DNA from 3 places in the Lysinibacillus sp. NPDC058147 genome. Region 2 is predicted to be linked to each of the others. Evidence: riboswitches for the same ligand, from Rfam matches in the RefSeq annotation. Region 2 holds a riboswitch; each other region holds the start of a gene.
What was found. A riboswitch is a leader RNA that binds a small molecule or an ion and turns the genes downstream of it on or off. The one in region 2 is predicted to bind cobalamin.

Region 1: linked by a shared signal. The riboswitch ahead of ACFVT8_RS03980 ((2Fe-2S) ferredoxin domain-containing protein) and the one ahead of ACFVT8_RS08645 (ribonucleoside-diphosphate reductase subunit alpha) in region 2 are both predicted to bind cobalamin.
Region 3: linked by a shared signal. The riboswitch ahead of ACFVT8_RS22850 (FecCD family ABC transporter permease) and the one ahead of ACFVT8_RS08645 (ribonucleoside-diphosphate reductase subunit alpha) in region 2 are both predicted to bind cobalamin.

Annotation. Positions count from the first base shown of each region.
Region 1 covers NZ_JBHVUJ010000001.1:823,731-827,013, reverse strand. Annotated here, with positions in the region: gene cobJ (precorrin-3B C(17)-methyltransferase) at 1-1,302, opposite strand, end outside; gene ACFVT8_RS03980 ((2Fe-2S) ferredoxin domain-containing protein) at 1,307-1,678, opposite strand; cobalamin riboswitch at 1,818-2,001, opposite strand; cobalamin riboswitch at 2,221-2,405, shown strand; gene ACFVT8_RS03975 (energy-coupling factor ABC transporter permease) at 2,719-3,283, shown strand, end outside.
Region 2 covers NZ_JBHVUJ010000002.1:647,412-650,694, reverse strand. Annotated here, with positions in the region: gene ACFVT8_RS08660 (bifunctional adenosylcobinamide kinase/adenosylcobinamide-phosphate guanylyltransferase) at 1-94, shown strand, start outside; gene ACFVT8_RS08655 (ECF transporter S component) at 497-991, shown strand; gene ACFVT8_RS08650 (hypothetical protein) at 988-1,671, shown strand; cobalamin riboswitch at 1,782-1,969, shown strand; gene ACFVT8_RS08645 (ribonucleoside-diphosphate reductase subunit alpha) at 2,132-3,283, shown strand, end outside.
Region 3 covers NZ_JBHVUJ010000013.1:28,984-32,266, reverse strand. Annotated here, with positions in the region: gene ACFVT8_RS22855 (heme ABC transporter ATP-binding protein) at 1-696, opposite strand, end outside; gene ACFVT8_RS22850 (FecCD family ABC transporter permease) at 702-1,748, opposite strand; cobalamin riboswitch at 1,966-2,158, opposite strand; gene ACFVT8_RS22845 (biotin transporter BioY) at 2,331-2,927, shown strand; gene ACFVT8_RS22840 (hypothetical protein) at 3,212-3,283, shown strand, end outside.

The DNA of each region.
Region 1 (3,283 bases), on a different contig from region 2:
TTCTTCTGCATATGGAATCGAATCGAACTTTTCTCCATAACAGAAGTCACAAGCCTTTAACGATAGCACGTCACCAATTGGTGCTAGTAAAAAGCCAACCTCACGAAGCTTTGTTGTAATCTCCTCAGGCTCAGACGTTGGGATCTTCAAATGAATTTGATGATCGGGTGTATACTCCATCGTTCCTTCCTCACCTACTACTTCAGCCAACGTCATCATTTGTTGAGGAGTAAAAAACTTATTGGCTACCCCAGGGCTAACAGCTAATTCAAAAACAGATTCGACTTTTTGTTGAACGAGCTTAGGCGTTACCTTAAGAGCGCTCGTTCCCTTTACCATTGCAAGAGCTGCTGTCGCCATTTCAAGTGAAGATTTTTTAGGCTTTGATTCTGGTCTGATGGCTAAACTGGGCTTAATACGATTAGCATTAGGATCTGTCGCAAAATCATTACGCGCTGCTCCTGTTTCTTGATTCATCGCCCACGGTTCATTTTCTTCCTTCAGTCGTTGGTGTGGTCGTAACGGTTGTTTTTCCTCACCAAGTGTATATTTACGCTGATAACCACGTGGCGTAATCATTTTATTGTCGTAGAAGAATGTTGTTGAATTCCCGATAATAACTGTCGTTAACATGCCGATATCATGTTCAAGCATTTCTGCTAAAGTAGTCATCGTTATTTCCTGACGGTCACGATACGCGCTTTTCACAAGTCCAACCGGCGTATCTGGCGATCGATATTCCAATAAAATTCGTTGTGCCTCTACTATTTGTCTCGTACGACGCCCACTTTTTGGGTTATAAAGTGCAATAACGAAATCCGCCATAGCTGCCGCTTCCACTCGTTTTGCAATTAAATTCCAAGGTGTTAGGTGATCACTTAAACTGATGGTACAGGCGTCATGCATGATCGGAGCACCTAGTAAACTTGCACACGAATTAATAGCTGAAATACCTGGAACAATTTCTACCTCGATACCAGTTGCTTCTGTCCATCCTAGCTCGATTAATACTTCATACACTAATCCAGCCATTCCATAAACCCCGGCATCTCCACTGGAAATGACCGATACGATACTTCCAGCCTCTGCTTGACGCACCGCTTCCTGTGCACGTGAAACCTCCTCTGTCATACCAGTACTAATAATCGACTTTGCATTAACTAAATCCTGAATAAGTTCAACATAAGTTTTATAGCCTATGATCATATCACTTTGTTGTAGTGCCTCCACAGCACGAGTCGTAATATGTTTAAAGTCTCCAGGGCCAAAGCCAACTACGAAAATCTTACCTTTTTGCGCCATTTTGCTACCCCTCTTTCACCTTTTCAATGCCTTTAATGGCTGTTGTTTGCGCTGTACGCTGTAACGAACCTTCACGCAATGTAAAAACATGCTCATTATGTAACGCTTCATGATTCAAATCTTGTACGAGTGCTCTCGCATGCTCCATTGTCGGCACTCGGTACCAATTCCCTTGAGGATAAGCAATGACAACACAAGCATCCTTACATCTGCCATTACAGCGGGTCCTTGTCGTATGTATTTCTTTATCAAGCGCTAGTAACTGTATTTCATCACGGATTGCCTGTGTAATGTCCTCAGCATCTTTTTTCATACAGCTACTACCATTGCAAATAAAAAGATGTGTTTTCATCCCCTCTAAATTCCAAGTTGTCATAGTTTTTCTCCCCTCATTTGCTTTTTAGGAAAAAGAAAAACCTTTACTCTAGACGAAGAGTAAAGGTTTAGTAGAAGCCAAATAAAAACGAATATATACAGGTACTCGCTCTCGCTTCAACTTCTCCCTCCGAAAAGTTTGCATGCATCATCACATAAGCAGGTTTCCTGACTAAAGCTTCCTTTTACTTTCGCGCCTTCCTAGTTTTCACTAGTGGCATCCGCGATTTCATCAGCTATTACAGTAGCGGGGGCTGTATCGGATTCTCACCGATTTCCCTATTATCTTGAAAATATTCAAGCACTTATGGACGTTTTATATGAATTTATGTAATTAAAAACTGTTTCTATCATAGCTTATTTTTTTAAAATTTCAATATTTCTTTTTTAATTTGTGACAATTTTTTTAAAATTTCATAGAAAAAACGCGATATCCAGTTTATATTTATCTAAATTTTCGATATAGACTATCAATTTAAAATTTTTTCACAAAAAGTATAGCATATATATGGAAATTCGTGTTACACTTTGTCGTGAAATCTCACAACTTCAACTTTTTTCGGTGCGAATTGTTCAGCATTTCGCTTAAAAGGGAAGCCGGTTCAAGTCCGGCGCGGTCCCGCCACTGTACTAGGGAGTTTTATAGAAAATGTCACTGTCCAAAGGATGGGAAGGCCTATAAAACATTGAACTTAAGCCAGGAGACCTGCCGAAAAATATGTGATCGTTTCAACCTACGAGGATGGGTGTGCGGCTTAGCAGATTAGAATTTTATTTGCTTTTTTTAGCTATGCACTTTTCCACTACGGAAAAGTGCTTTTTTTCATTCAGAAGAGATTAGTTCTCAAAGTGGTAGTACAGATATGGTTCCATCCGAGCCAAAAAACCACTGAATGAAAAAAAGCCTCCGGCGGATGTCACGGATTTTGAAAGGAATGAATTGTGCTTGCACAATTCTAAATCCGGACGCAATTACGCCATGGCGAAATTGTATCGCTCGCATACTAATTCGAAAAATTTTAAAGCTAGGAGGAGAGATTTTTGAAATTTTCAGGTTGGAAGCTTAGTTATTTTTTATTGGCCTTTTTATTCGTGCCAAATCGTGCATTTGCAATGCATATTATGGAGGGCTTTTTGCCAATCGAATGGGCGATTTTTTGGTGGGTCATTTCGATTCCATTTATTATTTTAGGATTACGTTCTATTCGTAAAACTATTGATGAAAATCCTGAAACAAAAATGATTTTAGGTCTATCAGGTGCCTTTGCCTTTGTGCTATCAGCCTTAAAAATTCCTTCTGTAACGGGGAGTTGCTCGCATCCAACTGGAGTTGGGCTTGGAACAGTTCTTTTTGGTCCACTAGCAATGAGTGTTATCGGAACAATCGTGTTATTATTCCAAGCTTTACTTTTAGCACATGGTGGGCTTACAACATTAGGTGCAAATACCTTTTCTATGGCAATTATGGGCCCTATTATCGCTTACTATGTATTTAAGGGCTCACAAAAAATGGGACTATCATTTTCCCTCGCTGTCTTTTTAGCAGCAATGCTTGGTGATTTAGGTACATATGTTGTCACTTCTGTACAATTAGCTCTTGCCTTCC
Region 2 (3,283 bases):
GCGTGATACATGTGGACGTTTGTACCAGGCATTATTTGCTGAAGCCGAACAAATCGTACGCATTTGGTACGGTATTGGGGAACAAATCAAATGATATAGATTTGAAAAATTTAGAAGGCTTTTCATTAAAAATCTTTGGGTTGATTTTTTTAAAACCTATGCTATGTATATTAGTTGATTGGAGTGGAGACTGGGTGACTCCTTGGGATTAGCAATAGAGGAATGAAGGCTAAAACCATCACGTCCTGTGATAACGCCTTCGTGACCAACATCGGTGCTGTTGCTGTCGCTACGTTGCACTACGCTTTCGCGCAAAAAACATCTGTTGGCCCGAGACCCTGGAGCGAGCATAGCGAGTGAAGCGGCTCATCAGACGCCCCCAGGAAGCTTTGCTCTGCGCGAAAGCGAAACGTCAGCGATAAAAGCACCCTGCCGGAACGGAAATCAACCACTCGTTATAATGAATAGCCAAATATTAAAGGAAAGAGGAAATGGAATGGATCGACAAAGATTAATGAAATTGACGCTCACTGCCATGGTAGCGGCAATTTGTGCAGTGGGTGCAGTCATTAAAATCCCAACATTTATTTCAACTGCAGCGCTTGACTCTGCACCTGCATTGTTGAGCGTTGTCTTTTTATCTCCAGTATTAGCTGGGGTTGCGGGAGTCATTGGGCATTTTATTTCAGCCTTAACTACTGGCTTCCCTTATGGACCACTACATATTATTATCGCAGTAGAAATGTTTATTGTTGTATGGGTTTTTGGGGTCATGCATAAAAAAGGAATGCATTTCTGGAAATGGCCTGTGGCACTTATATTAAATGGCGTAGTGGCACCTTTACCATTTTACTTTATCATAAGTCCGGCATTTTACTGGGCTTCACTGACTAGTCTTCCATTGGCAACACTTGTAAATCTAGTGATCGTTGCCGTTGTGATGCCAATTCTCTCTAAGGTGTTTGTGCGTAAGGAAGGTCGAGTGCAATGAGAAATGCAATAAAAATAGGTGAGCTGTTTGCTACAACAGATAATGCCGCAGCAATTGGTGAAAAACCACAAGATGTTGTGTCTGCCCCAGACAAACTTACGGCATACTTCACGGCACGTGTTACTTTTTTAGAGCAACTTGCTGCAAATGCTTTACCAAGCCATATTTTACTCGCTAATTTTTCAGGGGATACTGCATGGTCTCGTTATGTTGCAGGCATTCAGCAGGTTTTTGACGAGGCGGGTCTTAATTGTCCGCAAATAGACGGTAGTACAGAGTCCAATATGCCGACTCTACAATCAGGTTTGTCTATAACGATGCTAGGTGAGCAGCAAAAACGCATAGCAACTAAGTATGAACAGCTTAGTTGGTACACCTATGGATTACCGCTTGTAGGCAATGAAATCCTTGCTCAGCCTGAAGATGTCGCACAGCTCCAACCTATTTTTCAGGCGTGGAAAGAGGGAATCGTGCAGCAAGTATGGCCAGTCGGATCAAAAGGTCTACAAGCCGAATTTACTCGACTTTTTGGCGAACAACAAGTCAAAAGTTCATTAGATGTTGAAAAATCGGCTGGTCCATGTGCAGTAGTTTTACTAGGAATACAGCCAGAAAAAGAGCAATTAGCACAAAAAAAATTTCCTAGAAATTTTGAAAAACTACGTAAAACTGCATTGTAATTGGGCTTGCATCGAGAAAATGTAGCACTTTATAACTTGTAAGGGGCAAAACGCCTATTGCAACAATAAACACAATATGTTAGATTTGTTTAGGAGTTAAAACACAATATATAGTATTTTGGACAAGCGGTACCAATATGGTTTAAAAGGGAATTCGGAAAAAGAGTCATCTTAGGCCGAAGCTGTCCCCGCAACTGTAAATGCTGACAAATGATAAATAGGCCACTGTGAAGAACGGGAAGGCCATCATTTGGACGAAGCATGAGCCAGGAGACCTGCCGAGTTGTTCAAGACAGCAACACATTCTTCGGGGATTGAGAAGTGGAGGCGAAAGATTTGTTCACTTCTTTGTGTCCATGTCCTTCATTTCCATTTCCGATTTTACAGCGATCACGTAACCGATAAATGTTGCGCGATCGCTTTTTGTGTTGTCTGGAGAAGGAAAGGGAGAGAATGTTACATGACAATTCAAATTGAACAGCAAATGACTAAGCTCAAAAAAAGTTACACGGAGGATGAACTCGAAAGTTTTGTAAGGTTATCGGATCGATGGCTACGAAAAAACGATAATGCCACATTTGAAGCTTGGGCAGATGCGATGATTTTACAAACGCTTAGCCTAATTGATGAAGAGGAGCCATACTGGACATTTGTCGCAGCTCAAATTTATTTAGAAAAATTATATGACCAATTTGCGATGCGTCGTGGTGTCTCAGTGAAAGATGTTTATAAGGTTTTCCCAGAACATTTAGCACACTATACAGAAGCCGGTTTGTATCATGAAAGTTTAACAACAAAATATAGTGAGCAGGAGCTTCAGGAACTCGCTTCTTATTTAGAATCAAGTCGAGATGAGTTGTTTACGTACATTGGTTTAAAAACATTAATGGACCGTTATGTAGTCCGTGATTATACAAAAACACCAGTGGAGTTACCACAGGAACGATGGATGGTCATTGCGATGACTTTGATGCAAGATGAAACTGAAAATCGTTTAGAAAAAGTGCGTGAATCTTACTGGGCAATGAGTAATTTATATATGACTGTTGCTACACCAACATTATCGAATGCAGGTAAAACACATGGACAGCTATCAAGCTGCTTTATCGATACAGTAGATGATAGTTTACAAAGTATTTATGACACTAATACAGATGTCGCAACATTATCGAAGTACGGCGGTGGTATTGGTGTTTATATGGGCAAAATTCGTAGCCGGGGCTCATCAATTAAAGGCTTTAAAGGTGCATCAAGTGGTGTTTTACCATGGATTAAACAACTTAATAATACAGCGGTTTCAGTCGATCAGCTAGGTCAAAGACAAGGAGCTATTGCGGTCTATCTAGATGTTTGGCATAAAGACGTCTTCACATTTTTAGATTTACGCTTAAACAATGGGGATGAACGTCTGCGTGCCCATGATATTTTCACAGGGCTATGCTTACCGGATATCTTTATGGAAACTGTTGAGGCACGTGGGGAGTGGCATTTATTTGACCCACATGAAGTGCGTGAAATCATGGGCTATTCACTAGAGGATTACTACGATGAGAAAAAGGGTGACGGTTCTTTCCGTACTAAATATGAGGAATGTATCGCAAATCCGTTGTTA
Region 3 (3,283 bases), on a different contig from region 2:
AAATACATCTTGTAATAATGCCGGTGTAAGTACTTCTTCTGGCGTTCCAAAACAAACAATTCGACCTTGCTGTAAAACATAAATTTGATCGCAATACATAGCTGCAATGTTTAAATCATGTATTGCAGCAACAACTGTTAAATGTAAGGTTTGGATTAAATCCATAAGCTGTAATTGATGCTGAATATCTAGATGATTCGTTGGCTCATCTAAAATAAGCACCTGCGCTTGCTGGGCGAGAGCACGAGCAACCATCACACGCTTTTTTTCTCCACCCGAAAGAGAGCTAAAGCTACGTTTCTCTAAATGAGCGATGCCTGTTTGTTTCAGTGCATTTTTTACAATTTGAAAATCTCGTTCTTGATCAAGCTCCAATAGTTTTTTATGAGGTGTTCTCCCCATACTCACTAAATCATGCACTGTAAAATCGAATAAAACTGGTGTTTCTTGACTCACAACTGCTAAATTTCGAGCAATGCTTTTACTCGATTGCTTTAAAATATCCTGTTCATTTAGTAATACTGTTCCACTTTCTGGCTTTAATAAACGATACATATTCTTTAATAGCGTTGACTTCCCACTACCATTAGGACCAATTAGCCCAACAAATTGCTTGTCTTTTATTTGAATACTTACTTCATGTAATATACGTGCATCAGAAATGGAGAATGATACTTGTTTCGCTTCTAATGTCATATGCTTTAATCTCCTTCACCGAATGAATAATTGTTACTACGTAGCAACCAAATAAAAAATGGACCACCGCAAAAAGCCGTGATAATTCCAATTGGCATTTCCTCAGGAGCAATTAAAATTCGAGCAATTGCATCTGCCCAAACTAAGAAAATCCCCCCTAATAATGCACTAATCGGTATGACATATTTATGGTTTGAACCTACAATTAGCCTTACAATATGTGGAATGATTAAGCCGACAAATCCGATTGAGCCACTTACAGCAACAATCACACCCGTTAATAATGAAACTACTAAAATAAGCTGTATACGAAATTGTTGTAAGTTAACTCCTAATGTGACTGCTGCTTCTTCCCCCAGCAGTAATAAATTTAAGCTTCGATAGTGGAGCCATAACAAGGCAAATACTACAATAAAAATAATAGTTGGGATTAAAAGATTACCCCATTTAGCACCAGCTAAGCTTCCTAGCATCCAAAACATGACCGCCTTCATTCCGCCCTCTTGTTTTGACATCATTAAAATAAAGTTTGAAATAGCAGATAAAATAAAAGACACTGCCATCCCTGAAAGTAAAAGTCGAAAGACAGAAATTCTACCTCCAACGCGTGATAAGAAGAAAACTAACCCCATTGCCGTAAGAGAACCTAAAAATGCAGATACAGAAAGTGCATAAGCTCCTAAAAATGAAAAAGCACCTAAAATGATGACGGATGTAGCACCAACCGTCGCTCCAGAAGAAATCCCCAAAATATATGGTTCTGCAATTGAATTACGAACAAGTGCTTGAATGGCTGCTCCAGCAATTGCTAAACCTGCTCCTACAATAGCAGCGAGTAATACTCGCGGAGCTCGTATTTGCCAAATGATAATTTCCTGTGAGCGACTCCAATCTTCTTCTATTGAATTTTGTATTATTGGGATTTTAGAAAGGATCACTTTCCATACATAAAATGGGGTAACAGAAACCGATCCAACCATTATCGCAATTGTCATTGAAATGATAAGTACTAGAAAAAGAGTCATTGAGAGTAGCATAAATTTTTTATTCATATGTTTATTAACTCCTATTATTAAAGATCAATTTTTCCTTGGCGTAATTGTTGTTGCTGCTGTCGTTTACTTTCGGGACAAAAAGAAGCATTGAATGAAGATAAATGAAACAAAAAAGGGTATTCTATGCAAACACGCATAGAAATACCCTTGATAAAACAACATCAGAAAGATTTCCTTCTACTATTGTCCGTAATTGCTTTCATCCACGTGGGCATTACAGGAATTACTAATTGGCAGGTCTCCTGGCTTCGAATCAATGTTACTATGATTGCCTTCCCATCCTAGAACAGTGGCTAAATCATCATAGAACTCCTCTTTACAGTTGCGGGACAGCGTCGGATTTGCACCGACTTCCCTTTTAAGTGACACATTGTACAAGATGTCACACCATTAGCATCGAATATTTAAAATTATGACGATTCTATCATATATTTTAATAGTTAGTCTATAACTAACAATGATTTATCAAGTTAAGTAGGGAAAATCACTTTGTGTTAACTATATATAATTATCAAGTTGACACAAAATCATTATTTTTTTACACTACTATTATCAACATTACTTTTTAGGGGTGAAATAATGACAACAATTGCAGAACATACTCATCACAAATTAAGAACAGTCGATATTGCCTATATTGGACTATTTTCAACATTGATGATGATCGGAGCTAATATTACGTCCATTGTACCTTTCATGATGGTTGGTGGAGTACCTATCACATTGCAAACATTTTTTGCTATTTTAGCAGGGCTTATTCTTGGTAGTAGAAAAGGGGCACTCGCTTGTACTGTTTATATGTGTATCGGTTTAGCAGGTGCACCTGTATTTGCTCGATTCAACGGAGGCTTTGGACAAATAATAAGTCCTACATTTGGTTTTATTGTCTCTTTTATAGTAGCTGCATTTGTCGCGGGGCTTATTGTAGAACGCAGTGGGACGAAGAAAAGCTATGTAGTTGCAGCATTAGTTGCTACAGCTATTAATTATTTACTAGGAACAAATTGGATGTACTTTGCCTATAAGCTATGGGCTAGTGCTACTGATGCTTTCACTTATAAGGTAGCATGGCTTTGGATGATGCCCCCTTTACCAAAAGATATTATTTTAGCTGTATTTGCAGGTATTTTTGCATACCGCCTTCAAAAAGTGTTAAAAATAATTCCAATTAAATAAAGAGATACAAAAACTGTCCAAAAGTATATAGCATACTTAATTGGACAGTTTTTGATTCATCACCAAAATTTGTTGATAACTTTTGCTATGCAAATAGTTGATTGTAGTGGAGACTGGGCGACTTCTCGGGGATTAGCAATAGAGGAACGAAAGCTAAAACCATCACGTCCTGTGATAACGCCTTCGTGACCAACATCGTGTTGGCCCGAGACCCTGCAGCGAAGCGGCTCATCGAACGCCCCCAGGAAGCTTTGCTCTGTGCGAAAGCGTAGCGTCAGCAACAAATGTTTTCTGTAGCAAAAGCAAAGCGACAGCTACAAATGTTTTCTGTAGCGAAAGCAAAGCGACAGCTACAA